Regions from separate parts of the Pseudorhodoferax sp. LjRoot39 genome, predicted to be linked through region 1. Evidence: predicted binding sites of a transcription regulator. Region 1 holds the regulator's gene; each other region holds the start of a gene.
What was found. Region 1 encodes sigma-54, which starts transcription at its own class of promoters, with help from an activator protein. Its sites were predicted from a motif close to TGGCANGNAANCTGCTTT; they were not measured.
Positions count from the first base shown of each region.

Region 1 (7,367 bases):
CTGGCTGGTCGCCCGCGGCCTGGCGCAGCCGCCGGCCAGCCCCGTGCCGGACACCCTGGCCTACGCCGCACTGCCGGTGGGCGCGCCCTGAGCCCGATGTGTAACCGGTCGGCGCGATGGCGCCACCTAAAATCCCGCGGATGTTCTCCGTCAAACAAGAATTGCTGGCCGCGCTGGGCGCCGCGCTGGAGCAGGTTTCCCCCGGCGCCGGCGCCCGCGCGGCCTTCGAAACGCCCAAGGTCGCCGCCCACGGCGACCTGGCCTGCACCGCGGCCATGCAGCTGGCCAAGCCGCTCAAGCTCAACCCGCGCCAGCTCGGCGAGCAGTTGCGCACCGCGCTGCTGGCGCAGCCGGCCGTGGCGCAATGGGTCGCGGCCATCGACATCGCCGGTCCTGGCTTCCTGAACCTCAAGCTCAAGCCCGAGGCCAGGCAGCAGGTGGTGCGCGAGGTGCTGGCCCAGGGCGAGCGCTTCGGCATGCAGCCGGCCAACGGCCGCAAGGTGCTGGTGGAGTTCGTCTCTGCCAACCCGACCGGCCCGCTGCACGTGGGCCACGGCCGCCAGGCGGCGCTGGGCGACGCGATCTGCAACCTGTACCAGTCGCAGGGCTGGGACGTGTGGCGCGAGTTCTACTACAACGACGCCGGCGTGCAGATCGCCACGCTGACCAACTCCACGCAGCTGCGCGCCAGGGGCGTCAAGCCCGGCGATGCCGGCTGGCCCGAGGCCGCCTACAACGGCGACTACATCGGCGACATCGCCACCGACTTCCTCGCGAAGAAGACCGTCAAGGCCGACGACCGCGAAGTGACCGCCAGCGGCGACGTGGACGACCTCGATTCGGTGCGCGAATTCGCGGTGGCCTACCTGCGCCGCGAGCAGGACCTGGACCTCAAGGCCTTCCAGGTGCGCTTCGACAATTTCTACCTGGAGTCCAGCCTGTACACCTCGGGCCGCGTCGATGCCGCCGTGGCGCGCATGCAGGCCTCCGGCAAGACCTACGAGCAGGACGGCGCGCTGTGGCTCAAGTCCACCGACTACGGCGACGACAAGGACCGCGTGATGCGCAAGTCCGAGGGCGGCTACACCTACTTCGTGCCCGACGTGGCCTACCACATCGCCAAGTGGGAGCGCGGCTTCACCAAGGTCGTCAACATCCAGGGAACGGACCACCACGGCACCATCGCCCGCGTGCGCGCCGGCCTGCAGGCGGCCAATGTCGGCATCCCCGAGGGCTACCCCGACTACGTGCTGCACACCATGGTGCGCGTCATGCGCGGCGGCCAGGAGGTCAAGATCTCCAAGCGCGCCGGCAGCTACGTGACGCTGCGCGACCTGATCGAGTGGACCAGCAAGGACGCCGTGCGCTTCTTCCTGCTGAGCCGCAAGCCGGACACCGAGTACGTGTTCGACGTCGACCTGGCCATCGCCCAGAGCAACGACAACCCGGTCTACTACGTGCAGTACGCCCATGCGCGCATCTGCTCGGTGCTGGCGGCCTGGGGCGGCGACCGCGCCAGCCTGGCCGGTGCCGACCTGTCGGCGCTGCAGAGCCCGCAGGCCGATGCGCTGATGCAGCTGCTGGCCAGGTACCCCGACATGCTGACCAGCGCGGCGACGGATTTCGCGCCGCACGACGTGAGCTTCTACCTGCGCGAGCTGGCCTCCTGCTACCACAGCTACTACGACGCCGAGCGCATCCTGGTCGACGAGCCGGCCGTGCGCACCGCGCGTGTGGCGCTGGTCGCGGCCACGGCGCAGGTGCTGCACAACGGCCTGGCGCAACTGGGCGTGAGCGCGCCCGAGAAGATGTGACACCCCGATGACGCAAGCACAACAACGCAAGCGGCCGGCGGCCAAGTCCGGCGCCAAGGTGGGGCGGGGACAGACCGGCGGCACCATCATCGGCTTCATCGCCGGCGTGGTCGTGGGCCTGGTGGCGGCGCTGGCCATGGCGGTCTACGTGACCAAGGTGCCGGTGCCCTTCATGAGCGGCAAGACCCCGTCGGGCCGGCCGGTCGACGACGACGCCGAGACGCGCAAGAACCAGAACTGGGACCCGAACGCGCCGCTGCACGGTCGCAATCCGGCACGCCCGGCGGCACCCGCGTCCGTGCCCGCAGCCACGCCGGTGCCGCCGCCCGCGGTGGCCACGCCGGCCCCCGCTCCCGCACCACGCGTGGACAGTGCGCCTGCCACGGCGCGGCCTGCCGCGCCCTCGGCCGATCCACTCGGCGACCTGGCGCGCGCCCGCGCGGGCGGCACGCCCGCGCCCGCCGCGGCCCCGGCGGCAGACCCGTTCGACTACTTCGTCCAGGCCGGTGCCTTCCGCACGGCCGACGATGCCGAAGCCCAGCGCGCGCGCCTGGCCATGATGGGCCTGGAAGCCCGGGTGACCGAGCGCGAGCAGGCCGGGCGCACCGTCTACCGCGTGCGCATGGGCCCCTACCGTTCCCGCGAGGAAGCCGAACGCACCAAGGCGCGGCTGGACGGCACGGGTGCCGATTCGGCCCTGGTGCGCGTGCAGCGCTGAAGCCCCTTGCGGATTGAAACTTTTTGCGACCGATGCCGGTCACACCGGCCCTAGGAGTGAAACCAATGAAACGTCGTGAGTTCTCGAAAGCCGGCCTGGCCGTGTCCGCACTGGGCCTGACCCAGGCCCCCGCCGTGTGGGCGCAAGCCAAGGCCGGCACCGACTACCTGGTGCTGGACAAGCCAGCCGGCACCGAAGCCCCGGCAGGCAAGATCGAGGTGGTCGAGTTCTTCTGGTACGCCTGCCCGCACTGCAACGCCTTCGAGCCGGCGCTGGAGTCCTGGGTCAAGCAACTGCCCAAGGACGTGGCCTTCCGCCGCGCGCCCGTGGCCTTCCGCAACGACTTCGTGCCGCTGCAAAAGCTCTATTACGCGCTGGAAGCACTGGGCAAGGTCGACGACCTGCACCGCAAGGCCTTCTACGCCATCCACGTGGACAAGCAGCGCCTGAACACCGACGACACCGTGATCGCCTGGGCTGCCAGCCAGGGCCTGGACAAGGCCAAGTTCACCGAGGTCTACAACTCGTTCAACGTCGCCACCAAGGTGCGCAAGGCCACCCAGCTGCAGGACGCCTACAAGCTGGCCGGCGTGCCCGCCATCGGCATCAACGGCCGCTACTACACCGACGGCACGCTGGCGCAGAACATGAACCGCGCCCTCACGGTCACGGACCAACTGATCGTCGAGCAGCGCGGCAAGGCCAAGTCGTAGACTGCGGCGATATTGCACTGCACAATGGCCCGCATCAGCGGGCCATGTCGTTTTTGCATTCGCTCACGCCCGCTACAATGGCCGAGCAAGATTCGTGCCTTTCATGAAACCCACCACCGCCTCCTTCCTCGTCAGCCTGGCCCTTGCCCTGTCTTCCGGACTGGCGCTGGCCGAACGTGCCGACCGCGACAAGCCCATGAACGTCGAGGCCGATGCCATGCGCTACGACGACCTCAAGCAGGTCAATGTGTTCACGGGCCGCGTGGTCGTGACCAAGGGCACGATCCTGGCGCGCGGCGCGCGCGTGGAGGTGCGCAAGGACGCCCAGGGCTACCAGTTCGCCACCATCACCGCGGCGCCGGGCGAGCTGGCCTACTACCGCGAAAAGCGCGAAGGTGTGGACGAGTATGTCGAGGGCCAGGGCGAGGTGATCGACTACGACGGCAAGGCCGACAAGGTCATCTTCACCCGCCGCGCCGTGATGCGCCGCTTCGTCGGCAGCACCATGAACGACGAGGTGACGGGCAACGTCATCGTCTACAACAACGTGACCGAGGTCTTCACCGTCGATGCGGCCAAGCCCGGCAGCACCAACCCCGACGCACGCGTGCGCGCCATGCTGTCGCCGGCGCCATCGGCCAGCGCGCCCAAGGCCCCGGCACAGCCGAGCGCGCCGCTCAAGCCCAGCACCCGGCTCGGCAGCACGGAGAAGAACTGAGGTGGGGGCCGCGGACAGTGCTTTCGGCGAGGTGGGTGGCAGCCGCCTGGTGGCGCGCCAGCTGGAGAAATCGTACGGCAGCCGCAAGGTGGTGCACGACGTCTCGCTGACCGTCAACAAGGGTGAGGTCGTGGGCCTGCTGGGCCCCAATGGCGCGGGCAAGACCACCTCCTTCTACATGATCGTGGGCCTGGTGCGGGCCGATGGCGGCCACATCGCCATCGACGGCCAGTCGGTCGAGCACATGCCGATCCACCGGCGTTCCAGCCTGGGCCTGTCCTACCTGCCGCAGGAGGCCTCGATCTTCCGCAAGCTGACGGTCGAGGAGAACGTGCGCGCCGTGCTGGAACTGCAGCGCACGCCCGAGGGCAAGACGCTCACCCGCAAGGAGATCGAAGCGCGCCTGACCGGCCTCTTGCAGGACCTGCGCGTGGACCACCTGCGCGACTCCTCGGCGCTGTCGCTGTCCGGCGGTGAGCGCCGGCGCGTGGAGATCGCGCGCGCGCTGGCCACGCAGCCGCGCTTCATCCTGCTGGACGAGCCCTTCGCCGGCATCGACCCGATCGCCGTGATCGAGATCCAGCGCATCGTGAGCTTCCTCAAGGGCCGTGGCATCGGCGTGCTGATCACCGACCACAACGTGCGCGAGACGCTGGGCATCTGCGACCACGCCTACATCATCAGTGAAGGCCGGGTGCTGGCCAAGGGCACGCCCGCGGAGATCGTCGACAACGCCGAAGTGCGCCGGGTCTACCTCGGCGAGCACTTCCGGATGTAAGGCCCCCCGCCCCGATGAAGCAAGGCCTTTCGCTCCGCGTCTCCCAGCACCTGGCACTGACCCCGCAGCTGCAGCAGTCGATCCGGCTGCTGCAGCTGTCCACGCTGGAGCTGTCGCAGGAGGTCGAGCAGATGCTCGACGAGAACCCGTTCCTGGAGCAATCCATGGACGAGGCGCCGGGCGAGGACTTCGGCCTGGCCCAGGCCGACACCCCGGTGCGCGAGGAAGACCGCGACACCGAGGCCGTGCTGTCCAGCGGGTTGGACTACGCCACCGAGGCGCCGGCCGAGAACCGCAACGAATCCGAATCGCCGCTGACCGGACAGGCCGACGAGCACGATTGGGGCGGCGATGGCACCCACGACGTGGCGCCCGACGACGGCGAGTGGGGCGGTGATGCGCTGCCGCGCAACGGCGCCACGCAGGGCGAGGACGGCGAGGCCGATGCCACCGAGCTGGCGCGCAGCCAGGAGTCGCTCACCAGCTTCCTGCACCGCCAGGCGTTGTCGCTGCGCCTGTCCGAGGAGGACACGGCCGCGCTGCGCTTCCTGATCGAGTCGCTCAACGAGGACGGCTACCTCGAAGACAGCCTGGAAGAGCTCGCCGCCGGTTTCGCCGGCGACGACCCCGAGGCGCACGAGGAACTCGTGCACCGCTTCACCGTGGCCCTGCGCCTGCTGCAGAACCTGGAGCCGCCCGGCGTGGGCGCGCGCAACCTGGGCGAATGCCTGGCGCTGCAGATCCGCGCCCTGCCCGAGGACGAGGTGCCGCCCCCGCTGCGGCGCACGGCGCTGCGCATGTGCCGCCAGTCCATGGACCTGCTGGCGCGGCGCGACCTGCGCCGCCTGGCCAACCTGTGCGGCGACAACGAAGCCGGCATCAAGGCCGCGCTGGCGCTGATCACGCGGCTGGAGCCCAAGCCCGGCCGCAAGTTCGTCGACGTGGAGCGCAATGTCATCGTGCCCGACGTCATCGTCGTCAAGAGCGGCCGCGGCGCCAACGTGCGCTTCCGTGCCCAGCTCAACGCCGACGTGATGCCGCGCCTGCGCGTGCACGACATCTACGCCAACGCGCTCAAACAGCACCGCGGCGGCGGCCGCGAGGCCTCCGACACCGCCGCGCTGCAGCAGCGCCTGCAGGAGGCGCGCTGGTTCATCAAGAACATCCAGCAGCGCTTCGACACCATCCTGCGCGTGTCCAACGCCATCGTCGAGCGGCAGAAGAACTTCTTCACGCACGGTGCGCTGGCCATGCGCCCGCTGGTGCTGCGCGAGATTGCCGACGAGCTGGGCCTGCACGAATCCACCATCAGCCGCGTGACCACGGCCAAGTACATGGCCACGCCCTTCGGCACCTTCGAGCTCAAGTACTTCTTCGGTTCCTCGCTGGGCACCGAGACCGGCGGCAACGCCTCGAGCACGGCCGTGCGCGCACTGATCAAGCAGTTCGTCACGGCCGAGGACAGCAAGAAGCCGCTGTCGGACAGCCAGCTCTCCGAGATGCTCAAGGAGCAGGGCATCGAGTGCGCACGCCGCACCGTCGCCAAGTACCGCGAAGCCCTGCGCATCGCCCCCACCAACCTGCGCAAAGCGCTGTGATGAGTCCACCCCGTTTGGATGGCTCACTGCGTGTAGCCATCCCATCCCCCTCCAGGGGCGCCGCCAGCGGCCGGGCAGAGCCCGTTCCGCGGCGTCTGCTGGCATGGCCTGCTCCGCGGCCTTCTGAACCGCGCTGTGCAAGCCGACCTTGTGCTTGGCACGCGGCGCGCGGCGCCATGGAGCACTGAAATGCAAAACCTGCGCTTGTTCCTGCCCTGTGCGGCAGGTGTCGAAGCCATGCTGGCCGACGAGGCCGCGCGCATCGCCGGCGCGCCCGTCCAGGCCCGCCGTGCCGGCGTTCGGCTGACCGCCTCCTGGCGCGACGCCATGCGGCTGAACCTGCACAGCCGGCTGTGCCAGCGCGTGCTGATCGAGTTGGCCCACGGCGACTACCGCCAGGAGCAGGATCTCTATGCGATCGCCTCCAACGTCGCCTGGGAAGCCTGGTTCACGCCGCGCCAGAGCTTCAAGATCGAACTCACGGCGCAGCACAGCCCGCTGCAGAGCCTGAACTTCGCCGCGCTGCGCATCAAGGACGCCATCGCCGACCGCTTCCGCGACAAGACCGGTTCGCGGCCTGACGTGGACACGCGCTTTCCCCAGGTGCGCGTCTACGCCCACCTGACCACCGACCGGCTGCAGCTGTACATCGACAGTTCCGGCGAGCCGCTGTTCAAGCGCGGCTGGCGCGAAGACAAGGGCGACGCCCCGCTCAAGGAAACCCTGGCCGCCGCCATGCTCGCGGCCAGCGGCTGGGACGCCCAGACGCCGCTGTACGACCCCTGCTGCGGCAGCGGCACCATCGCCATCGAGGCCGCGCAGATCGCCTGCGGCATCGCGCCGGGCCTGAACCGGCGCTTCGGCTTCGAGCGGCTGGCGCCGTTCCAGGCGCATGTCTGGGCTGCACTGCGCGAGGACGCCCAGGCCGCCCAGCACGCCCCGACGACCACCGTGTTCGGCAGCGACGTGGCCCACCGCATGGTCGACTTCGCGCAGCGCAACGCCCAGCGCGCCGGTGTCGCCGCGGC
Region 1 covers NZ_CAXUQL020000001.1:543,398-550,764, reverse strand. Annotated here, with positions in the region: gene ACSQ4M_RS02575 (hypothetical protein) at 1-91, shown strand, start outside; gene argS (arginine--tRNA ligase) at 141-1,814, shown strand; gene ACSQ4M_RS02565 (SPOR domain-containing protein) at 1,873-2,532, shown strand; gene ACSQ4M_RS02560 (thiol:disulfide interchange protein DsbA/DsbL) at 2,598-3,245, shown strand; gene lptA (lipopolysaccharide transport periplasmic protein LptA) at 3,349-3,963, shown strand; gene lptB (LPS export ABC transporter ATP-binding protein) at 3,965-4,741, shown strand; gene ACSQ4M_RS02545 (RNA polymerase factor sigma-54) at 4,756-6,339, shown strand; gene ACSQ4M_RS02540 (THUMP domain-containing class I SAM-dependent RNA methyltransferase) at 6,529-7,367, shown strand, end outside.

Region 2 (7,367 bases), 3.4 Mb from region 1:
TTCGCACCGCAGTGGAAGGCCGTGCTGGGCGCACGCTTTGAGCGCTGGCAGGCCGAGGACGGCCTGAGCGCCATGGCCAGCAGCCGGCTGGCCTACGCTGCGCGCAGCCAGTCCGACGTCTCGCCCAAGGCCGCGTTGGCATACCAACTCACGCCGCAGACCGTGCTCAAGGCCTCGCTCGGCCGCGCCGTGCGCTACCCCACCGTGGGCGAGCTGTATGGCGCCACCTCGGGCGGCGCGCTGGACTTCGTCAACGACCCGAATCTCAAGCCCGAGAAATCCTGGACCAGCGAACTCACGGCCGAGCGCGACCTCGGCACCGGCCTGGCCCGCGCCACCTTGTTCCACGAGACCACGCGCGATGCGCTCATCAGCCAGCTGATCCCCAATAGCACGGTCTCGCGCGTGCAGAACGTGGACAAGGTGCGCACGGTCGGCGTGGAGCTGGCGGCCAACGCGAGCGATGTGGCCCTGCGCGGCCTGGATCTCTCCGGCAGCCTGACCTTCGCCAACAGCAAGACCGTGGCCAATGCGGCGAACCCGGCCAGCGTGGGCAAGTGGCAGCCGCGCGTGCCGCGCTGGCGCGCCACGGCGCTGGCCACCTGGCGGGCCGACGACCGCTGGTCCGCCACGCTGGCCGCGCGCTACAGCGGCCGCCAGTACAGCAACCTGGACAACAGCGACACCAACCCCTTCACCTACTTCGGGGCCAGCCGCTACCTCACGCTGGACCTGCGGCTGCGTTGGCAGATCGACCGGCAGTGGTCGGCCGCCTTCGGCATCGACAACCTCAACAACCAGCAGTTCTGGGCCTTCCACCCCTATCCGCAGCGCACCTACCACGCGCAGCTCCAGTTCGACCTCTGACACAAGGACCACCGTCATGCGCTCTTTGCTCCTGCCCCTGATCGCCGCCGCCGCGCCGGCCTTCGCCCACATCACGCTGCCGCCCGGCGGGGCCGCCGCCGGCAGCGACTACGAGGCCGCGTTCCGCGTCGGCCATGCCTGCAAGGACACGGCCGCCACCACCGCCGTCACGGTGCGCCTGCCCGAGGGCTTCACGCTGGTGGAGGCCCAGCCGCGCGCCGGCTGGACGCTTGCCAGCAGCGCACGCGAGGTGCGCTGGACGGCCGACGCCGCCAGCGCGCTGCCCGACAAGGAGCGTGCCGAGTTTGTGGTGCGCGGCAAGCTGACCGGCCAGCCGGGCACGCTGTGGTTCCCGGTGCGCCAGGACTGCGGCGCGCAGAGCGCCGACTGGGCCCAGCTGCCGGGTGCCGACGCCAGCGCCAAGCTGCCGTTCCCGGCGGCCCGGCTGGACGTGCTGCCGCCCGGCGTGGCCGCGGTGGACGTGAAGAACGCCTGGGCCCGGCCCAGCGTGCCGGGCCAGAGCGGCACGGGCGCCTTCATGCAGCTCAGCGCGCCGCAGGGCCTGCGCCTGGTGGGTGTGGCGACGCCGCTGGCCGGCGTGGCCGAGCTGCACGAGATGCAGATGGACGGCAACACCATGCGCATGCGCGAACTCAAGGACGGCCTGGCACTGCCGGCGCGCCAGACCGTGGAGCTCAAGCCGGGTGGCTACCACCTGATGCTGATGGACCTCAAGCAGCCGCTGGCCAAGGGCACGCAGCTGCCGCTGACGCTGCGCTTCATCGACGCCAGGGGCGCGGCCAGCCAGCGCGAGGTGCAGGTGCCGGTGGGCGTGCCCGAGGGGCAGGCCGCACCGGCCGGCGGCCACGTGCATTGAATCGGCCGAATATGACGCCGCGTGCGCCGAAGTGAATGCGTGTGATGTTTCGATACTCCGGATGTCGATCGAAATCACCGAATATCGAGAGCCATCGTCGGAATAACTGACAGCCAGTGATTCTCCGCATTCTTCGATCAATTCAAAGAGCCTGACGGCAATGGAGAATATCGAGAAGGGCATGCAGATTGCTGATTCAAAAGGGTCAACCCCGGTTGGCTTTCTTCTGTTTCAGCATTTGAGGATCTGTTATGCGACACATCACATTCACCCGCGCCGGCCTTGCGGCAACCCTGGCTTTGGCCGCCTGCGCGGCCTCGGCGGCACCCGTCACCACCTGGACCTACGCGATCACCAGCGCGTTCGACACCGACCCCTCGGTGACGACCTTCGTGAGTTCGGGCACCAACCCGGCCAACCCGGTCAACAGCAGCACCAGCTACTGGACCAGCGACACGCTGCTGCAGTGGGGCCAGAAGAACGGCAGCATCGCCGCCGGCACGCGCAGCGGCCTGGAGATCACGAACACGCCGGCCACGGGCACCGTGGACACCAACGGCAGCTTCGTCGCCGCCAACAGCTACACCCACTACAACAACAACGCACTGGGCGCCAACAGCTATACGCTGTCCACCACTAAGATCGATTCGGTGCTGACGCTGTATGCCGATGGCGTCGAGCAGGCATTTTCCACGGCCTACAGCGTTTATTTCCTGGAAACGCCCAATACCAACGCCACCTGCCCCGTACAGGAAACCAATCCCTGCAGCGACATTTTCGTCCTGGTGGGTTCTTTCGGTGAATCCTTTACCTACAACGGCTACGAATACAGCTTCGAATTCGTGTCCGATCCCTCGTTCACCCAATTGACCGACGCGCAGTGCGTGGCGGCGGGCTACGAGGCCGGCTGCTATGGCTTTGCCACGCCCGAAGGGCAGGACTACACGGTGAACTTCGCGTTCCGCGTGGTCGCGACCGAGGTGCCGGAGCCGGCCTCGGTCGCGCTGGTGGGCCTGGGCCTGCTGGGCCTGGCCGGCGTGCGCCGCCGCAAGAACGGCAAGCAGGGCTGATTCAGCCCTGGGCCACCGCGCGCAGCCCCGTGCTGCCGCGCTGGCCCACCTGGCGCGCGGGCCCGGCCAGCCAGGCCTGCGCCGCCGCGCGGCCCGCGTCGCGCAGGCGCTCGAGGAAGGGCAGGTGCGCGATCAGCCGCGTCTCGCCGCGCAGCGCGGCCAGTACCGGCCCGCCGTCCACCAGGTGCCAGCGCGCGCGGGCGATGCGCGCGGCCACGCCGCCGTCGGGCCACCAGCGCTGGCCGGCATCGGCCTGCAGCGTGGCCAGCAGCTCCAGTTCGCGCAGGAAGGGCGCCTGGAACGCGATGTCCATCGCCCGCTCGGCGATCTCGGCGCGCTGGCGCGGCGTGCGCGCATGCTGGCGCGGCGCCAGCAGCACGAGCAGTGTGTCGGCGGCGCAGCGCGCATCCGCGAGCAGCGGCAGCAGGGCCGGGTTGGCGCTGTAGCCGCCGTCCCAGTAGGGCTCGCCGGCGATGTCCACTGTGTGGTGCAGCGTGGGCAGGCAGGCCGAGGCCAGCAGCGCGTCCAGGGTGAGCGCCGCGTTGTCGAAGACCTTGAGCCGGCCGCTGTTGGCATGCGTGGCGGCGATCGCCAGCCGCGGTGCGTCCGCCCGGCGCAGCGCGGCGAAGTCCAGCTGCTCGGCCAGCAGTTCGCGCAGCGGATCGCGGCCCAGCGGGTTGAGCTCGTGCGGCGCGAACAGCTGCGACCACTGCAGCATGAGCCGCGCCAGCGGGTTGAAGGCCAGCGCATCGTCCTCGCCCACGGTCAGCCATTCGAAGGGCACGCGCGTGCCGATGGCGCTCCAGAAGCCGGCCAGCGCCGCGCGTGCGGCCTTGGGTCCGCCCTGCACCAGCCCATGGGCCAGCAGCACGCCGTTGATGGCGCCGGCGCTGGTGCCGCTGATGCCGGCGATGGCGAAGCGGTCGGCCTCCAGCAGGGCGTCCAGCACGCCCCAGGTGAAGGCGCCGTGGGCGCCGCCGCCCTGCAGGGCCAGGTTCAGGGCCGGACGGTGGGGGGTGAGGAAGGGCAGGGTGGGCCAGCGCATGCCTGCAGCATGCCATGGTCATTTGTCAGGGCTTGCCGCGGTAGCGGCCGGGCCGGGCGGCGCCGTCGATGATCTGGCGCCAGGACTTGCCCTGGGCGTGCAGCTGCTCGGCCGAGGGGCCCAGCGCGTTGCCGTAGCGCGAGCGGGTCCAGGCCTCGAGCCGGGCCAGTTCGTCGGCCGGCGTGCCGGCGCGAAAGCGCTGCTTGAGCGCATTGCGCTGCGCCACGGTCCAGCGCGCCACCTGCTCCTCCCCGCTGCCCGTGGCGAGGCGTTGCTCGGCCGCGGTGCGCAGCGCGGCGACCTCGGCTTCGTATTGCGCGCGCAGGTCGGCGGCCATGGGCTTCAGCGGCGCGCGCTGCCTTGCTTCGCGGCGGCCGGGCGCGCGGGCTTGGCCGCACGCAAGGCGGCGTCCCAGGCCAGGCGGGCCCAACGCGCGGCCTCCTCGCGGTCGTCGAAGACCTCGGCCGGCGCCTCGTGGTAGTTCATGCGCGCGGTCGCGCCCTGGCGCGCGTATTCGAAGGGCGGCAGGCCGCGGGCCTCGAACGCGGCCCGGTTCTGCGCGTCCGTCTTGAGGTACAGCCGTCCGCTCGCCACCAGCGCGAACATGCGCCCCTCGTGGAACACGCCATGGCCACCGAACATGCGGCGCACCGCGATGCGGCCGAAGCGCTCGAAGACCTCGTGCAGGTTGTCGCTGAATTCGCTCATGGGGTTCTCAGGCCCGGCCGGCGCGGCGCTGCTCGCGCAGCATGAACAGGTACAGGCCTTCGACCTTCTCGCGCGCCCACGGCGTCTTGCGCAGGAACCTGAGGCTGGAGGCGATGCTGGGGTCGTGCGTGAAGCAGCGCACGGGGACGCGCTGGCCCAGCTCGGGCCAGCCGAAATGGGCCACGAGCTCGGTCAGGATGCGCTCCAGCGTGAGGCCGTGCAGGGGATTGCGCGGTTGCGCGGGCGGGGATGGGGGCAGGCTGTCGTTCACGTGGCGATGCTGCCACAGACGGGCCGCGGGTTTGCGTGCCTCGCCCTGGCGCGCGCACGCGCGCACAATCGGCCGCCCCCAGATGCCCACGCCATGAACACCATCGAGAAGATCCTGCTGTTCGGTGCCGCGCCCGCCGTGCTGGCGCTGTCGCTGCTGGAGGCCGTCGTGCTGTCGCTGCGTGGGGGCTACGACTGGCGGGCCTACGGCGTCTCGCTGTTCGACTATGCCGGGCGCATCGCGCTCACGGTCTTCGTGCCGTTCACCATCGCCGCGCCGCTGGTGCGCTGGGTCGAGCAGCACCGGCTGGCGACGATCCCGGTGGATTCGGTCTCGGCGGCGCTGCTGCTCTTCGTGCTGCTGGAGTTCTTCTACTACTGGCTGCACCGCGCCGGCCACCGCGTGCGCTGGTTCTGGTGCAACCATGCCGTGCACCACACCCCCAACCAGCTGAACCTGGGCGCCTCGCTGCGCATCGGCATGTTCGGCAAGCTGACCGGCAACGTGGTGTTCCTGCTGCCCCTGGTCTGGCTGGGCTTCGAGCTGCGGCTGGTGCTGGCCGCGCTGACGCTGAACCTGCTCTACCAGTTCTGGCTGCACGCCACCTGGATCCCCAGGCTGGGCTGGCTGGAATACTGGCTCAACACGCCTTCGGCCCACCGCGTGCACCATGCGGCCAACCTGGAGTACCTGGACGCCAACTACGGCGGTGTGCTGATCGTCTTCGACCGGCTGTTCGGCACCTACGTGGCCGAGCGCGACGCGCTGCCGTGCCGCTACGGCCTGGTGCACCCGATGACGAGCCGCAACCCGTTCCGTGTGGAGCTGGCGCAGTGGATCGCGTTGGCGCGCGACCTTGCCCGCGCACGCAGCCTGCGCGCGCTGCTGGGGCACCTGGCCATGCCGCCGGGCTGGTCGCCCACCGGCGCGCACGAGACCACCGAGGCGCTGCGCGCGCAAGCTGCCAGCCCGGCGGCGCCGCCGCTCAGCGCGCCCCGAACGCCGCGCCTGCGAACAGATCCTTGAATTCGCGCGGCTGCGAGCGCCAGTACTGGCGCGGCGCGACCACCTGGGCGCCGAGCCTGGCCGCGGCATGCCAGGGCCAGTGCGGGTCGTAGAGCAGGCCGCGGGCCAGGGCCACGGCGTCGGCCCGGCCTTCGGCGACGATGGCCTCGGCCTGCTCGGGCTCGGTGACGAGGCCCACGGCGATGGTCGGCAGGCCGGTCTCGGCCTTCAGGCGTTCGGCGAACGGCACCTGGTAGAGCGGCCCCAGCGCGATGGCCTGCCGCGGCGAGACCCCGCCCGAAGAGACGTGGATGGCCGCGCAGCCGCGCGCCTGCAGTGCCTGCGCCAGCGCCACGGTGCTGTCCAGATCCCAGCCGCCCGGCACCCAGTCGGTGGCCGAGACGCGCACCCAGACCGGCTTGCCGGGCGTGAAGGCCTCACGCACGGTGTCGAACACCTCCAGCACGAAGCGCATGCGGTTGTCCAGGCTGGCGCCGTAGGCGTCGTCGCGCTGGTTGGACAGCGGCGACAGGAACTGGTGCAGCAGGTAGCCGTGCGCGGCGTGGATCTCGATGCCGTCCAGGCCCAGCCGGGCGGCGCGGCGGGCCGCGGCGGCGAAGGCCTCGCGCACGCGGCGCAGGCCGGCGGCGTCGAGCGCCAGCGGGGCCTCTTCGCCGGGCGCGTGCGGCAGGGCCGAGGCCGAGACGCCTTGCCAGCCGCCGGGCTCGGTCGTGCGCACCTGGGTGCCGCCATCCCAGGGCGCGCGGCTGGAGGCCTTGCGCCCGGCATGGCCGAGCTGGATCGCCACCGGCATGGGCGAATGCGCGCGCAGCGCGGCCAGCACGCGGGCCAGGCCGGCTTCGTTGGCGTCCGAGTACAGGCCCAGGTCGCCCAGGCTGATGCGGCCTTCGGCTTCGACCGCCGTGGCCTCCAGGACCAGCAGGCCGGCGCCCGACAGCGCGAGCCGGCCCAGGTGGATCAGGTGCCAGTCGCCCGGCGTGCCCTCGCTGGCCGAGTACTGGCACATGGGGGCGACCACGATGCGGTTGGCCAGCCGCAGCGGGCCGATCTGCAGGGGCTGGAAGAGTTGGCTCATCTCATGCAGTGGGTGTGGCGGTGTCGGCGGGGCGCGGTGCGGTGATGCCGGCGATGGTGCGCAGGATGTGGGCGCGCACCAGGGCTTCGACGCCCTCGGCATCGCCGGCCTTGAGCGCCACGAGGATCTCGCGGTGCACGTCCTGCACGTAGTCGACCGAAGGCCGGTTCTCCATCCAGACGCGCATGAGTGGCTCGATCACCGAATGCAGCGCCGAGATCTGGTGCATCAGCCGCGGTGCGTCGCTGACGGCGCACAGGCGTTCGTGGAATTGCCGGTGCACCGTGATCCAGTCCGAGGTGTGGGCCGCGCTGCGCTGCATCCTGGCCAGCAGTTGCTCCAGGTCGTGGATGTCGTCCGCGCTCACGCGCCGCGCCGCCATGGCTGCGGCCAGGCCTTCGAGCACGGCGCGCATCTCGAACACCTCG
Region 2 covers NZ_CAXUQL020000001.1:3,923,490-3,930,856, forward strand. Annotated here, with positions in the region: gene ACSQ4M_RS18255 (TonB-dependent receptor) at 1-867, shown strand, start outside; gene ACSQ4M_RS18260 (copper chaperone PCu(A)C) at 884-1,744, shown strand; gene ACSQ4M_RS18265 (THxN family PEP-CTERM protein) at 1,996-2,814, shown strand; gene ACSQ4M_RS18270 (patatin-like phospholipase family protein) at 2,816-3,859, opposite strand; gene ACSQ4M_RS18275 (hemagglutinin) at 3,885-4,196, opposite strand; gene ACSQ4M_RS18280 (TfoX/Sxy family protein) at 4,202-4,567, opposite strand; gene ACSQ4M_RS18285 (VF530 family DNA-binding protein) at 4,575-4,838, opposite strand; gene ACSQ4M_RS18290 (sterol desaturase family protein) at 4,932-5,864, shown strand; gene ACSQ4M_RS18295 (NADH:flavin oxidoreductase/NADH oxidase) at 5,824-6,939, opposite strand; gene ACSQ4M_RS18300 (GntR family transcriptional regulator) at 6,941-7,367, opposite strand, start outside.
Region 2: ACSQ4M_RS18265 (THxN family PEP-CTERM protein) is a predicted target of sigma-54. The motif match lies at 1,922-1,939, and genes of this name have one in related genera.

Region 3 (7,367 bases), 750 kb from region 1:
GCAACCCCGGCCTCGGCACCGCGGCCGATGCGGTGCAGCGCGTGCAGATCACGCCGCAGGCCCTGAGCGTGGTCTACGCCTGGCACGACGGCCTGCCCGGCCCGCTGCAGGCCGCGCTGCTGCCGCCCGAGGAGGTGCAGCGCCTGCGCGCCCAGCACCAGCGGCTGGCGCAGCTGGTGCAGGCACCGCAGCCGCAGGGCCTGGCCCTGCACGAACTGCTGCAGCCGCTGCTGGCCCTGGCTGGCGAACGCGCGGGCGGCGCCAAGGCCACGCCCGAGGCGCGGGCGCAGGAGCAGCGCGCCGCGCTGCTGGTGCTGGCCTTCTATGTCAACGGCAAGGGCCTGGCGGCCATCGCACCCGCCGCGGCCGACGGCCCGGCACCCAGGCCGCAGCGCGTGCACCTGGCCGGCCGTGGCGACCTGGCCCAGCACTTCAGCGTGTCGGCCGCGCTGGCGGCCGTGGCCGGCACGCCGCTCGCCGATGCCGTCGGGCTCTACAAGGAACTCGACGATGCGGGCGCCGGCGGCAGCGGCTTCTCGTTCGTGGACCTGGCCGCCGACCGCGCCGGCACGCGACTGGGCGCGCTGGCGGTCGGCCCGGCCGCGACCCAGGAGCGGCTGCAACGCCGCGTGGCCATCGGCCTGACCGAACCGGACCTGCTGCCCAATGTGCGCGACCTGCCCGAGTTCCTGCCGCAGGCGACGTTCCAGAAACGCTACGGTGAACCCGGCAGCCCGGCCTACAAGCGCATGCAGGCCGACATCGAGCGGCGCATCGGCGCGCTGGCGCTGTACCGCTGAGCCGGGCCCGGTGCATCTGCACCACGCCAGCCTGGCGGCCACCGCGGCGCGCTATGCTCGCCGGGCGTTCCCATTCCAGCCCTGTCCTGTATGCCTTTTCCGATTTCAGAACGCCAGGCCCTGCTCGCCGTGAAGGGCATCGGTCCCACCGTGGTGTTCCGTCTCGAGCAACTTGGCTTCGAATCGCTGGCGCACCTGGCCAAGGCCAATGCGCTGGACATCGTGTCCAGCGCGGCATCGCTGCTCGGCTCCAGTTGCTGGAAGAACAGCCCGCAGGCGCGGGCTGCGATCCAGGCGGCGATTGCGCTCGCCAAGAAACGCGCGGGCCCATGAGCGCCCTGCTCGACGAACTGCAGGCACTCGAAACCGAGCTGCACCATCCCGGCCGCCCCTGCACGCTGGCGCGGCTGGAGCGATTGCTGCATGCCGACTTCCACGAGGTCGGGCGCTCGGGCCGCGCCTACGACCGCGCGACCGTGCTGGCCTGGCTCACCACCAGCCAGGCCGCGCTGCCCGACGTGGCATCGGACGGCTTTCGCGTGGAGCGCCTGGCCGCGGACACTGCGCTGCTGCACTTTCGCTCCGTGTTGCGCGACGCGGGCCGGCCCACGCAGCACACGCTGCGCATGTCGCTGTGGGTCAGCACCGCGGCAGGCTGGCAACTGCGCTACCACCAGGGCACGCCGGCCGCCGTGCCCTGGTAGCGCCGCGCACGGCGTGGCCCTCCCCGGGGCGCGTCCGCGGGGTCCACCTGGCACTGCACGCCGGTTCGCCGGGCGTTCAGGCCAACGCCGACGCCGGGCCGAAGAACTCGTAGCGGGCCTGCGCCGGCGGCACGCCCAACGCGTGCAGATCGCGCCGCAGCTGCGCCATGAAGGGCTTGGGGCCCAGGAAGTAAGCGTCGAGATCGCGGTCGGCGGGCAGCCAGTCCTGCAGCCGCGCACGGTCGAGCCGGCCGATGGCATGCGCCGCGGGGCCGTCGCCGCCCTGCTCGTCATGGCAGTAGAAGACCTGCAGGTGCGGATGCCGGGCGGCCTGGGCGTCCACATGGGCGCGGAAGGCATGCACCTCGGCGTTGCGCGCGCAATGGATGAAGTGCACGGGCCGCTGGCCCGGCGCGGCCAGCGCGGCGTCCAGCATGGCCAGGGTGGGCGTGATGCCGACGCCGCCGCTGATCAGCACCAGCGGCTTGTCGCCCGCACCCAGCGTGAACTCGCCGGCCGGCGGGAAGACGTCGAGCAGGTCGCCCTCCTGCACGCGCTCGTGTAGGTGGTTGGAGGCCACGCCACCCGGCTCGCGCTTGACGCTGATGCGGTACCGCCGGCCGTCGGGCGCGGCCGACAGCGAGTAGTTGCGGCGGATCTCCTGGCCGTCCACGACCAGGCGCAGGCCCAGGTACTGGCCGGGGCGGAAGTCCAGCAGCGGCCCGCCGTCAGCCGGCACCAGGTGGAAAGAAGTGATCTCTGCACTCTCGCGCTGCTTCTTGGCCACGCGGAAGGCGCGCGCACCGCGCCAGCCGCCGGGGGCCTGGGCGTTGTCGGCATAGACCGCGGCCTCGGCGCCGATCAAGAGGTCGGCCAGCTGGCCATAGGCGGCGGCCCAGGCCGCGATCACGGCGTCGGTCGCGATCTCGGCGCCCAGCACCTCGCGGATGGCGCGCAGCAGGCTGTCGCCCACCAGCGGGTAGTGCTCGGGCAGCACCTGCAGCGCCACATGCTTCTGCACGATCTGCTGCGCCAGCGGGCCCAGGGCTTCGAGGCGATCGATGTTCTTCGCGTACATCAGCACACCGTTGGCCAGCGCGCGCGGCTGCTCGCCGCTGGCCTGGTGGGCCTGGTTGAACAGCGGCCGCACCTCGGGGTGGTCGCGGAACAGGCCCTTGTAGAAGTGCGTGGTCAGCGCCTCGCCGCCAGTTTCCAGCAGGGGCACGGTGCTCTTGACGATGTCGCGTTGCGCAGGGGTCAGCATGAGGGACTCGGTTGGTCAATGACATGCTTCTGCAGGCAGCCTTCGTGCCAGGGAGAAAGTCCTTTCACCACAACAGCTTGCCGCGCATCAAGTCAAAATGACATTACTCTGATTCCAGTCCAACTGACCTCTTTCGGGACATGATGACTCCCCAACTCCTGCTCGCTGCCATGCTGCCGCTGGTGGCCGACCTGGCGCGCCAGATCCCGCCGTCCGAGCGGTACCGGCGCCTGCTCGACGCCGTACGTCGCCTGCTGCCGGCCGATGCCGTGGCGCTGCTGCGGCTGGATGGCGACGCGCTGGTGCCACTGGCCGTGGACGGCCTGGCGCCCGACACGCTGGGCCGGCGCTTCCTGGTCGGGCAGCACCCGCGCCTGCAGGCCCTGCTGCAAGCGGAGGGCCCGCTGCGCTTCGCGCCCGACTGCGGCCTGCCCGATCCCTACGACGGCCTCGTCGAGCATGTGCACGGCCATCTGCCCGTGCACGACTGCATGGGCTGCGCGCTGCGCGTGCAGGACCGGCCCTGGGGCCTCATGACGCTGGACGCATTGGCGCTGTCGCGCTTCGACGGCGTGGACATGGTGGCGCTGCAGAGTCTGGCCGACCTGGCCGCCGCCACCGTGGCCGCGGCCGAGCGCATGGACGACCTCGCGCTGCGCGCCGAGGACGCCCAGCGCCGCGCCGAGCAGTACCGCCGCGCGGCCGGTGGCGAGCGCGCGCGCCGCCTCGTGGGCCGCAGCGCCGCCTACCGCGCGCTGTTGCGCGAGATCGCGCTGGTCGGCCCGAGCGACCTGACCGTGCTCGTGGGCGGCGAGACCGGCGTGGGCAAGGAACTGGTGGTGCAGGCTCTGCACGCGGCCTCGCCGCGCGCGGGCCGCCCGCTCGTGAGCCTGAACTGCGCGGCCCTGCCCGAGACCCTGGTCGAGAGCGAGCTGTTCGGCCATGTGCGCGGCGCCTTCTCGGGCGCCGTGGCCGAGCGCCAGGGCAAGTTCGAGCTGGCCGATGGCGGCACGCTGTTCCTGGACGAGGTCGGCGAGCTGCCGCTGGCGGTGCAGGCCAAGCTGCTGCGCGTGCTGCAGAACGGCCAGCTGCAGCGCCTGGGCTCGGACCGGGAGCACCGCGTGGACGTGCGCCTGGTCGCCGCCACCAACCGCGACCTGGCAGCCGAGGTGCGCGCCGGCCGCTTTCGCGCCGACCTGTACCACCGGCTCGGCGCCTACCCGCTGCAGGTGCCGCCGCTGCGCGAACGCGGCCGCGACGTGCTGCTGCTGGCCGGCGCCTTCCTGGAGGAGCAGCGCGCCAGCCTGGGGCTGGGCAATGTGCGCCTGGATGCGGACGCGCAGCAGGCCTTGCTGGCCCATGCCTGGCCCGGCAATGTGCGCGAACTCGAGCATGTGCTCGCGCGCGCGGCCCTGCGCGCGCTGGGCCGCCATGGCCAACGTCCGCGCGTGCTGAGCGTGGGCGCCGAAGACCTGGGCCTGGCGGCGCCGGGGCAGCCGCCGGCGGCTGCGGCCACGCCCGCCGCACTGCCCGCCGGCACCGTGCCGCTGCGCCAGCGCGTGCAGGCCTTCGAGCGCCAGGCCATCGAGCAGGCGCTGGCCGGCCATGCCGGCAACTGGGCCGCTGCCGCCCGCGCGCTGGACATGGACCGCGCCAACCTCGTTCGGCTCGCGCGTCGCCTGGGCCTGGCCGTACCGGCGCGCAACGGCCGGCGCGCGCCTGCTGGCTGATCAGCGCGACAGGTCGACCGCGTACTTCGACAAGCCCCTGCCCGAGCCGTCGTCGGCCGCCAGCAGCGAGATGTTGGACAGGCCCGCGGCCTGGGCCACCGGCAGCGCGTTCGGCGCGCTGCTGAACACCACCGGGCCGGCCGTCGCCACGCGCGTGAAGCGCCAGCTGCGCGCCGCACCGTCGTTGGCGCGCGTGACCGCCGGGTTGGCGCGGATGTGGTTGATCAGCACGTCGCGGTTGGCATCCGGCGAGGCCCAGACCGTGGCCGAGCCGTCCAGCTTGGGGATGAAGCTGGCGCCGCTGGTGGCGCGGTAGTTGTTGGTCGCGATGATGAATTCCTGCGTCGCCACGATGGGCTGGCCCAGGTAGGTCAGGTTCCTGATGCGGTTGCCCTGGGCCTGCGTCACGTCGATCTCGTACTGGATATCGGGCGTCGTGAACATGTCGAAGTTGTAGCCCGGGAAGGTGCTGATCAGCGCCTGCTCGCTTGTGGCCGCCGGGTCGATGCGGTTGAAGCGGCGCGCCGCTACCTCCAGCCACTGCTGGATGTCGGCGCCGTTGACCTTCACGGCGTAGACCGTGTTGGGGTACAGGTAGAGGTCGGCCGCGTTGTAGATGGCCAGGTTGCCGGCCGCCACGTCGGTGTAGTCGCCCGCGCCCTGGAAGCCGGACTTGAACGGCGCGCTGACCGACAGCACCGGCAGGCTGGCGACCTGCGGCAGGTTGGCCTGGATGTAGGCCGCCACGTAGCGCTGCTGCGCGGCGTTGACGATCTGGATCGCGCCCGGGTCGCCGACATCGGCGAACAGCGTGCTCATGCGGAAGTCGGTGCTGCCGATGGGCTGCTGCACGTAGGCGATGGTGGCCTGGTGCGGCGCCTCGACCAGCGGCGCGATGCTGGCATCCACGGCCACGTACTGGGCCGGGCTGGCCTGGGTCTGGATGTTGCGCAGCTCGCTCTTGCTGCTGGTCTTGTCCACGCTCCAGCGCGCACCGTCCCAGCGCAGCGCGAGCTGGACCACGCCCAGCGCCTTGCCCCAGGAACTCGGCATCACGGCCGGCACGCCATGCACGGTGCCGGCCGCGTTGTCCACGCCGGCCTGGGTGTAGGCCGGGCGCGCGCTGCGGTCGGGAAACACGCCGTGCTGGTGGCCCATGACCAGCGCGTCGATGCCGGCCACCTTGGCGAGGTGCAGGCCGGGGTTCTCCATGCTCGGGGCGTAGGGGCCAGCGTCCATGCCGCCATGCAGCAGCGCGATCACGATGTCGGCGCCCTTGGCGCGCACCTCGGGGAGGTAGCGCGTGGCGGCCTCGACAGCGCCCTCGACGCCGACCTTGCCTTCGAGGAAGCGCTTGTCCCAGTTCAGGATGCCGGGCGTGGTGAAGCCGATCACGCCGATCCTGATCGGCAGCGCGACCGCCGTGCCGTCGCTGCGCTTGGCCTGCACCGTGCGCTCCAGCACCGCATAGGGCTGCACCAGCGGCTGGTTCGATTTGTTGCTCTTGACGTTGGCCAGCACCATGGCGAAGCCCGGGCCGGCGCACTTCAGAGAGGCATCGACGCCATCGACGTCGAGGCCGCCGCCCAGCACCTGGTTCAGGAACGGCAGGCCGTAGTTGAACTCGTGGTTGCCGAGCGTGCCGGCGTCGTACTGCAGCGCGCCCATGGCCTTGTACATGGCGTGCTGCTGCGTGCAGGGAATGGGGTTGACGACGGCCTCGTAGTCGGCCAGCGCCGTGCCCTGGAGGGTGTCGCCGTTGTCCACCAGCAGCGTGTTGGCGAACTCGCTGCGCGCCTGGCGCACCAGCGTGGCCGTGCGCTCGAAGCCGTAGGACGGATCGGCCGCGAGCTTGAAGTAGTCGTAGCTGCGGACGTTGTTGTGCAGGTCCGTGGTGGCGAGCACGGCCAGTGTGGCCTGGGCCGGCTGCGGGGCGGGGTCGTCGCTGCCGCCGCAGGCGGCCAGCAGGGCCAGGACGCCGGCGGTGCACAGAGCCATGGAGAGACGGGCGGGGCGCAAGTGGGGGGTGGGATGGAGCGCGGTCACGCCCCTGATTCTTGGGGGCTGCCTTGACAGCCCTGTGACGCGCCGTGACGGTGCGTGACGGCCTCAGCCGCCGCTCTTGGCGCGCTCGTACAAGGGCATGACCTTGGGCAGGTTGCGCTCGATGCTGGTGATGCGCGTGCTGCCCGCGGGGTGGGTGCTGAGCCACTGCGGCGGCGCGCCCTGGGACGCGGCGTTCATCTTCTGCCACAGCGTGACCGCGGCGCGTGGGTCGTAGCCCGCCCGTGCGGACAGCTCCAGGCCCACGAGGTCGGCGTCGGTCTCGTTCTCGCGCGAGAACGACAGGCCGATCAGCTGCACGCCGCCGCCCACCACGGTGCGGCCCAGCGTGCCCAGGCCCAGCAGTTCGGAGAACACGTTGGCCCCCAGGTTGGTGGCAGCGCTCTTGCCGGCACGCTCGCGCGCATGCTCGCGCAGTGCGTGCGCGATCTCGTGGCCCATCACGGCCGCGACCTCGTCGTCGCTGAGCTTGAGCTGGTTCAGGATGCCCGTATAGAAGGCGATCTTGCCGCCCGGCATGCACCAGGCGTTGACCTGCTTGCTGCCGATCAGGTTGACCTCCCACTTCCAGTCCTTGGCGCGTGGGTTCCAGTCCACCGCGTGCGGAATGATGCGGGTGGCGATCGCACGCAGGCGCTGCAGCTGCGGGTTGTTGGCCGGCGCCAGCGCGTTCTGCTGGGCTGCCTCGCGCAGCACCTGGCGGTACTGCTGCAGGGCCGTGGCCTCCATCTGGTCGGCCGAGACCAGGCCGGTGAAGACCGAGTTCTGGCCGACATTGACACCCTCGCGCTGGGCCAGCGCCGGG
Region 3 covers NZ_CAXUQL020000001.1:1,295,069-1,302,435, reverse strand. Annotated here, with positions in the region: gene ACSQ4M_RS06200 (hypothetical protein) at 1-800, shown strand, start outside; gene ACSQ4M_RS06195 (helix-hairpin-helix domain-containing protein) at 891-1,133, shown strand; gene ACSQ4M_RS06190 (DUF4440 domain-containing protein) at 1,130-1,504, shown strand; gene hmpA (NO-inducible flavohemoprotein) at 1,581-2,768, opposite strand; gene norR (nitric oxide reductase transcriptional regulator NorR) at 2,912-4,498, shown strand; gene ACSQ4M_RS06175 (bifunctional 2',3'-cyclic-nucleotide 2'-phosphodiesterase/3'-nucleotidase) at 4,499-6,496, opposite strand; gene ACSQ4M_RS06170 (M48 family metallopeptidase) at 6,608-7,367, opposite strand, start outside.
Region 3: hmpA (NO-inducible flavohemoprotein) is a predicted target of sigma-54. The motif match lies at 2,801-2,818, and genes of this name have one in related genera.

Region 4 (7,367 bases), 2.0 Mb from region 1:
CGACCAACTGGCGCACTGGGGCCAGCTGATCCGCCAGGCTGGCGTGAGACCCGAATGAACGCAGCGCGCAGCACGGTCGAATGGCAGGCGCTGCTGGACGCAGCCGACGTCCCCAACATGCCCCTGCCGGACCCGGCCGACCAGCCAAGCCCCCGAGGAGACCTGCCCGTGAGATCACCCCTGTTCGTGCGCAGCAGCGAAGTGCCGAGCTACAGCCCGGCCAACCACGACCACACCCACAACCAGCGCCTGATCGGCCCGGCCAACGGCGCCCGGCACCTGGAGGTGGTGCTGGGCACCATCGGTGCGGGCGGCGGCGCGCTGCCGCACGCGCACCCGGGCATGGAGCAGGTCTGCTACCTGCTCGAAGGCCAGGCGCGTGCCGAGGTCGGGGGCGAGGTGTTCGAGATGCAGCCTGGCGACTGCTGCCTGTTCCCGGCCGACGCCCTGCATGTCTTCACCGTCACGAGCGCGCAGCCGGCGCGGCTGCTCGTCATCTACAGCCCGCCCTACGGCGAGAACCCGGCGCTGGTGCGCCGCCCCTGAGAGGCCTCATGGACTTCAACCTGAGCGAACAACAGCAGCAGATCGTCGACGCCGTGCAGCGCGTCTGCGCGCCCTTCGACGCCGACTACTGGCTGCGCCGCGACCGCGAGGGCGGCTTCCCCGACGACTTCCACCAGGCCATGGCGCAGGCCGGCTGGCTCGGCATCGCCATGCCCGAGGCCTACGGTGGAGCCGGGCTGGGCATCACCGAGGCCGCGCTGATGATGCACACCATCAGCGCCACGGGGGCCGGCCTGTCGGGCGCCTCGGCCGTGCACATGAACATCTTCGGCCTGCACCCGGCCGTGGTGTTCGGCAGCGACGCGCAGAAGCAGCGCTGGCTGCCGCCCTTGATCGCCGGGAGCGACAAGGCCTGCTTCGGCGTGACCGAGCCCAACACCGGCCTCAACACGCTGCGCCTGAAGACGCGCGCCGTGCGCCAGGGCGACCATTACCTGGTCTCGGGCCAGAAGGTCTGGATCTCCACGGCCCAGGTGGCCAACAAGATCCTGCTGCTGGCCCGCACCACGCCTGTGGAGGAGGCGCGCGGCAGCGAGGGCCTCAGCCTGTTCTACACCGACCTGGACCGCAGCACGGTGGAGGTGCGCGAGATCGAGAAGATGGGCCGCAAGGCGGTGGACTCCAACCAGGTCTTCATCGACGGCCTGCGCATCCCGGTGGAGGACCGCATCGGCGAGGAGGGCAAGGGCTTCAGCTACATCCTGCACGGCCTGAACCCCGAGCGCATCCTGATCGCGGCCGAGGCCATCGGCCTGGGCCGCGCGGCGCTCGCGCGTGGCACGCAGTACGCCCAGGAGCGCGTGGTGTTCGACCGGCCCATCGGCCAGAACCAGGGCATCCAGCACCCGCTGGCGAAATCGTGGATGGAACTGGAGGCTGCCCACCTCATGGTGCACAAGGCGGCCAGCCTCTACGACGCCCACCAGCCCTGCGGCGCCGAGGCCAATGCCGCCAAGTACCTGGGTGCCGAGGCCTGCTTCCACGCCTGCGAGAACGCCATCCTCACCCACGGCGGCATGGGCTACGCCAAGGAGTACCACGTGGAGCGCTACATGCGCGAGGCCTGGATCCCGCGGCTGGCGCCTGTCAGCCCGCAGCTGATCCTGTGCTTCATCGCGGAGAAGGTGCTGGGCCTGCCGAAGTCGTACTGAGTTCCGCCAGGGCCTGGAGCAGCCGCTTGGGCTGCCCGGGCTTGAACAGCACGGGCACGCCCGAGTCGTGCACGCGCTGCAGGCGTTCGGGCGCGGTTTCGCCGGTGACCCGCAGCAGGCCCGGTGCGCTGCCCGCGCGCGCATGCAGGCGCAGCGCGGCGTCCAGGCCGTCGGCACCGGCCGCGAGCCCCGCTCAGCGCGTTGACGGCGCGCATCAGCCGCTGCGCATGCGGCTGGCTCGCATGGCCTCGCAGTTCACGCTCGAGCACCACGCCGAACAGCGCGACCGCGTGCAGAGGCTGGCGCAGGTCGTGGCTGGCGGCGGCGAAGAAGCGCGTCTTCTCTTCGCTGGCCTGCTGGGTGATCCGCACCTGCTGCGCCAGCGCCTCCTTCTCGAAGCGCGTGGCCAGCGCGATGGTCAGCAGCTTGTGCTGGGCGTGCGCGAAGTGCAGCGTGGCGCCCACGTGCAGCACGGCGCAGGCCGCCAGGAACAGGTGGATGGTGTCGGCGCGCCAGGCCAGGGCCGTGATGAGCCCGACCGTCATCGGCACGATGAAGGCCAGCACCGAGGGCCAGCGCGGCGCCACCGAGGGCACGCCGCCGCTGCACAGGCCCAGCATGGTCAGCATGGTCAGCATCATCAGCGCCGTCAGCGGCAGGCTGTCGGCCGGCAGGAACAGCCAGGGCGCCAGGCCCAGAAGGCGCTGCGCTCGGCCGCGTGCGGGTCGCGGAAGTAGGCGTGGATCAGCGGGTAGCGCAGCACCTGGATGAAGTGCAGGCCCAGCCAGATGAGGATGCCGCCATCGCGCGTCTGCCAGTACAGCAGGGCGCACAGGCCCCAGGCCAGCAGCACGTCGATGGCGGTGGAGGCCGGCATGGTGGCGTACAGCGCCGCCACCTGCTCGCGCAGCACGCGCGCATCGGTGCTGGCGGAGGGCGGGGAGGGCTCGGGCATGGAGCGCCATGTTAGGGCGCCCTGGCCGGTGCCGGGACGCACGATACTGCCGGCCCGTCCACCCGTGCCGCCCCTGCCGTGAAACTGCACCTGCTGCGCTACTTCGTCGTCCTTGCCGAGGAACTGCACTTCGGCCGTGCCGCCCAGTGCCTGGCCATCACCCAGCCGCCGCTGAGCTCGGCCATCAAGGCGCTGGAGGAGGAGCTCGGCGTGCGCCTGCTCGAGCGCAACAGCAAGCAGGTGACGCTGACGCCGGCCGGCGCGGCCTACCTGGCGCAGGCGCGGCTGGTGCTCGAGCGCGTGGCCGCGGCGCGCGAGGCGGCCCAGGCCGTGGCCGCGGGCATGCGCGGCCGGCTGGAGCTGGGCATGACCGGCTCCATGGTCTACCGCGAGGTGCCGCGCATCGTCGAGACCTTCAGCGCGCGCCGGCCCGACATCGAGGTCAATCTGCGCGAGATGTCCTCGGCCGAGCAACTGGAGGCGCTGCGCCACGGCCAGATGCACGCCGGCTTCCTCAACGCCAAGGCCTTTCCGGCGGCACTGGCCAGCCTGCCCCTGGCCGACGACCGGCTGGTCTGCTGCCTGCCCGAGGCGCATCCGCTCGCGGGCGAGAAGAGCATCGACTTGAAGCGCCTGGCCGACGAGAACTTCGTGATGTTCGCGCGCGACGTGGCACCGGCCAACTACGACAACGTGATCGCGGTGTTCAACCGGGCCGGCATCCATCCGCGCACGCGCCATGCGGCACGGCAGTGGCTGACGGTGGTGGCCATGGTGGCGGCCGGGCTCGGCGTGGCGCTGGTGCCGGCCTCGCTGGCGCAGGCCGGCATGCGCGGTGCACGGCTGGTGCCTGTGCGCGGCCTGGTGCCGCTGACGGTGGGCGCGCTGGCCTGGCGCAAGGAGGACGCCGGCCTGGCCGTGCTGGCCTCGTTCGTCGCCGTCGCGCGCGAGTTGCTGGCCGCACCGCCTTGATGTTCCCGGCCCGACGCACGCGGATGGGTGCGCGCCGCGGCTGCGCGATATATGCAATTCCGTATCGCGTCCGCAATGGAAGTCGGATGTTCTCGGTGCCGGGCATGGCTACGATGGTCCACGCAGTACATGGCACGTTGGTTGCTGTGACGGCTGTGCGACAACAACAGGAACCTTCCCCATGCACCAAAACCACTACATCTTCCGTTTCGCGGCCGCCGCCGCACTGACCTGCGCAGCCATCGGTGCCCAGGCCGCCGACTGGAGCGACACCTCCATGGGCGTGCGCTGGGGCACCAAGTTCGCCGAGCCCTACAACAGCCAGGACATCGAGAAGACCATCGTCAACTTCACGCATGCCAGCGGCTACAAGTACGGCAGCAACTTCCTCAACGTCGACTTCCTGATGTCCGACGGCAAGGACAGCAATGCGCAGGAGATCTACGTGGTCTACCGCCACACGCTGGACCTGGGCAAGGTCACGGGCAAATCGCTGGCGTTCGGTCCGGTCAAGGGCCTGGGCCTGACGGCCGGCTTCGACGTGAACACCAAGAACGACCCCGGCTACGGCTCCAAGAAGCGCATGGTGGTGGTCGGTCCCACCCTCATGATGGATGTGCCAGCCGGCTTCCTGAACATCGGTGTGTACGCGCTGTGGGAGAGCAACAAGCCGGTCGGCGTCGCCGAGCGCTATTCGTACGACGTGCATCCCATGCTGAATGTTGTCTGGGGCATCCCGGTGGGCAACACCGGCCTGTCGTTCGAGGGCTTCCTGAACTACATCGGCGACAAGGGCTACAACGAATTTCCTCCTGGCAACAACCCGACCTCGCCCGAAACCAACCTCGACATGACGCTGTTCTACGACGTGTCGCCGCACATCGGCGCCAGCAAGAATTCGTTCCGCGTGGGCGTCGGCTACCAGTACTGGCGCAACAAGTTCGGCAACCCGCACAGCGTGCCGGGCTCGCTGGCCAAGACGCCGATGATCCGCGCCGACTACCACTTCTAAAGCAGCAGCAGCGGCGGCGGCGCTGTCCCGCCGCTCAGCCGCCCTGCGTTTCCAGCGTGTGGGTGGCGTTCTCGTCCTGCGCCAGCAGCTTCGCGAGCAGCGGCAGTGTCTGTTCCAGCGCCGGCTTGAGCGTGTAGGGCGGGTTCACGATGAACACGCCGCTGCCCGGCAGGCCCGGGCGGCGCTCGCCTGCGGCCACCTGCTTGGCCGCCTTGACGGTCAACGTGGCGTGCAGCCAGGGCTTGCCCGCGCGCGTGGCCACGCTCTTGAGCTTGCGCGGCAGGATGTGCGCCTCGTTGCGCGCGATGATGGGGTACCAGACCATGCTGCTGCCCGTCGGAAAGCGCTGCAGCGCCATGGTCTGCAGCTCGACCACGCGGCCGTAGTCGCTCTTGAGTTCGTAGCTCGGGTCGCACAACAACAGTGCGCGGCGCGAGGGCGGTGGCAGGAAGCGGCGCACGCCTTCGAAGCCGTCCTCGCGGAACACCGCGATCTGGCGGCCGGCTTCCAGCTGCTCGATGTTGGCCTGCAGCGTCTTGCCGTCCGTGGGATGCATCTCGAACAGCTTGAGCCGGTCCTGCGGGCGCGCGAGCCGGTGCATCACGAAGGGCGAGCCCGGGTAGATGCGGTGGCCGCCGTTCGGGTTGAAGCCGGCCAGCAGCTCCATGTAGTCGGTCAGCGCGGCGGGCCAGTCCTTGCGCTCGGCGGCTGGCACCTGCAGCAGCCGCAGCACGCCATCGGCCGCTTCGCCGCTGGTGGCGGCGTAGTCGCCATCGAGCCGGTACAGGCCGGCGCCGGCGTGCGAGTCCAGCAGGGCCAGCGCGGTCTCCTTCTCGGCAAGGTGGCGCAGGGTGGCGACCAGGACCAGGTGCTTGAGCACGTCGGCGTGGTTGCCCGCATGGAAGGCGTGGCGGTAACTGAACATCGGCCAATGGTACCGGTGCCGGGTGCCGCGGCGGGCGCCCTCTACACTGGCCGGCGTTGCCGCCTGCCAGCCCTGCCCCGTGAACGCCGCCGCCCACCATCTCTTCCAGGGTTTGCCGCCCGGCACGCGGCTGGCCGAGTTCGAGCTGCACGGCCTGCTCGGGGCGGGCGGCTTCGGCATGGTCTACCGCGCCTACGACCACTCGCTGCACCGCACGGTGGCGATCAAGGAGTACCTGCCGGGCGGTTTGGCCGACCGCGTCGGCCAGGTGGTGACGCTGCGCACCGGGGCGGATGCGCAGCGCTTCGAGGAGGGCCTGCGCTCGTTCATGAACGAGGCCCGGCTGCTGGCGCAGTTCGACCACCCCGCGTTGGTGAAGGTGCTGCGCGTCTGGGAGCAGAACCGCACGGCCTACATGGCGATGCCGCTGTACCAGGGCGTGACGCTCAAGGAAGCCTGCGCGCAGATGCGCACCCCGCCACCCGAACCCTGGCTGCGCAAGCTGCTGTGGTCGGTGCTGCAGGCGCTCGAACTGCTGCACCGCCGCGACACGGTGCACCGCGACATCTCGCCCGACAACATCTTCCTGCAGGACATCGGCCCGCCCGTGCTGCTGGACCTGGGGGCGGCGCGCCAGGCGCTGGGCCAGGACCCGCCGCAGCACACCGCCATCCTGAAGGTGAACTACGCGCCGATCGAGCAGTACGCCGACGCCGAAGGCATGCGCCAGGGGCCGTGGAGCGATGTCTATGCGTTGGCGGCCGTGGTCTACGGCTGCCTGAACCAGGCGCCGCCTGTGCCGGCCAGCGTGCGCGTGCTGCGCGACAGCCTGCGCCCGCCGGCCGAGCTGGTGCGGGCGTTGCACAGCGTGCATGGCCTGGCGTACTCACCGGCGCTGGTGCAGGCACTGACGGCCGGGCTCGCGCTCGATCCGCAGCGGCGGCCGTGCGACCTGGCTGCGTTCGGCGCGCTGCTGCAATTGCAGCCGGTGCCAGGCATGGAGCGCTTCGACTGGCGAGCCGAGCTCGGCCCCGGCTGGCAGGCGCCGCGCCGGCCGACGGGCCCGTTGCACCAGGACGCGCCCACGCAATGGCAGGCGCCGCTGGAGAGCCGCACCATGGACACCATCGTGCCTGCGCCTGCCGCCAGGCCGGCCGCGGTGCCGCCGTCCATGGCGTCGCGGCCAGCCCCGGGCCACTGGGGGCCCAGGGCCGGGGTGGCTGCGCTGATCCTGGGTCTGCTGGTGGCCGTGGGCATCGTGGCCTCGCCTGGCAATCCGCCCCCGGCAGAGGCGGTGCTGGCGCCGGCCAAAGCGCCAGCGGAGGTCGGGGCCCCGGTGGAGGTGGCAACGCCGCCACCGGCGCCCGCGCCGATGCCGCCTGCACCGCCGGCGCCCGTGGAGCTGCCGACCCAAGTCGCCGCGCCCCCGGCGGCGCGCCGTCCAGCGCCCCCGGCCGCGCCGCGCGCGCTGTCGGCCGAGCAGATCTGCCCCGACAGCAACTTCCTCACGCGGCCGATGTGCCTGTTCCGGGCCTGCCAGCAGGCGCCCTATGCGGCCATGCCGGTATGCGTTGAAAACGCACGGCGCCTGCGCGACAACCAGCGCCCTTATGGCCCCTAGTTGGCGCGGCCGCCGGTTCTGCCTATAATGCGCGGTTTCGCAGCGACTGGCTGGCTCCGCGGCGAAAGGGCATGAAGTGCGCAAGTACCGGGTTGCCCAAACCCACCTAAGAGGCTCCTTCAGAGAAGCACCGACCGTGGAAAAGAGCCGCCCAAACCTGTCTT
Region 4 covers NZ_CAXUQL020000001.1:2,523,087-2,530,453, forward strand. Annotated here, with positions in the region: gene ACSQ4M_RS11935 (Bug family tripartite tricarboxylate transporter substrate binding protein) at 1-58, shown strand, start outside; gene ACSQ4M_RS11940 (cupin domain-containing protein) at 118-546, shown strand; gene ACSQ4M_RS11945 (acyl-CoA dehydrogenase family protein) at 555-1,718, shown strand; gene ACSQ4M_RS11950 (hypothetical protein) at 1,616-2,356, opposite strand; gene ACSQ4M_RS11955 (hypothetical protein) at 2,368-2,673, opposite strand; gene ACSQ4M_RS11960 (LysR family transcriptional regulator) at 2,752-3,645, shown strand; gene ACSQ4M_RS11965 (outer envelope protein) at 3,827-4,657, shown strand; gene ACSQ4M_RS11970 (23S rRNA (adenine(2030)-N(6))-methyltransferase RlmJ) at 4,692-5,582, opposite strand; gene ACSQ4M_RS11975 (serine/threonine protein kinase) at 5,662-7,203, shown strand.
Region 4: ACSQ4M_RS11965 (outer envelope protein) is a predicted target of sigma-54. The motif match lies at 3,776-3,793, and genes of this name have one in related genera.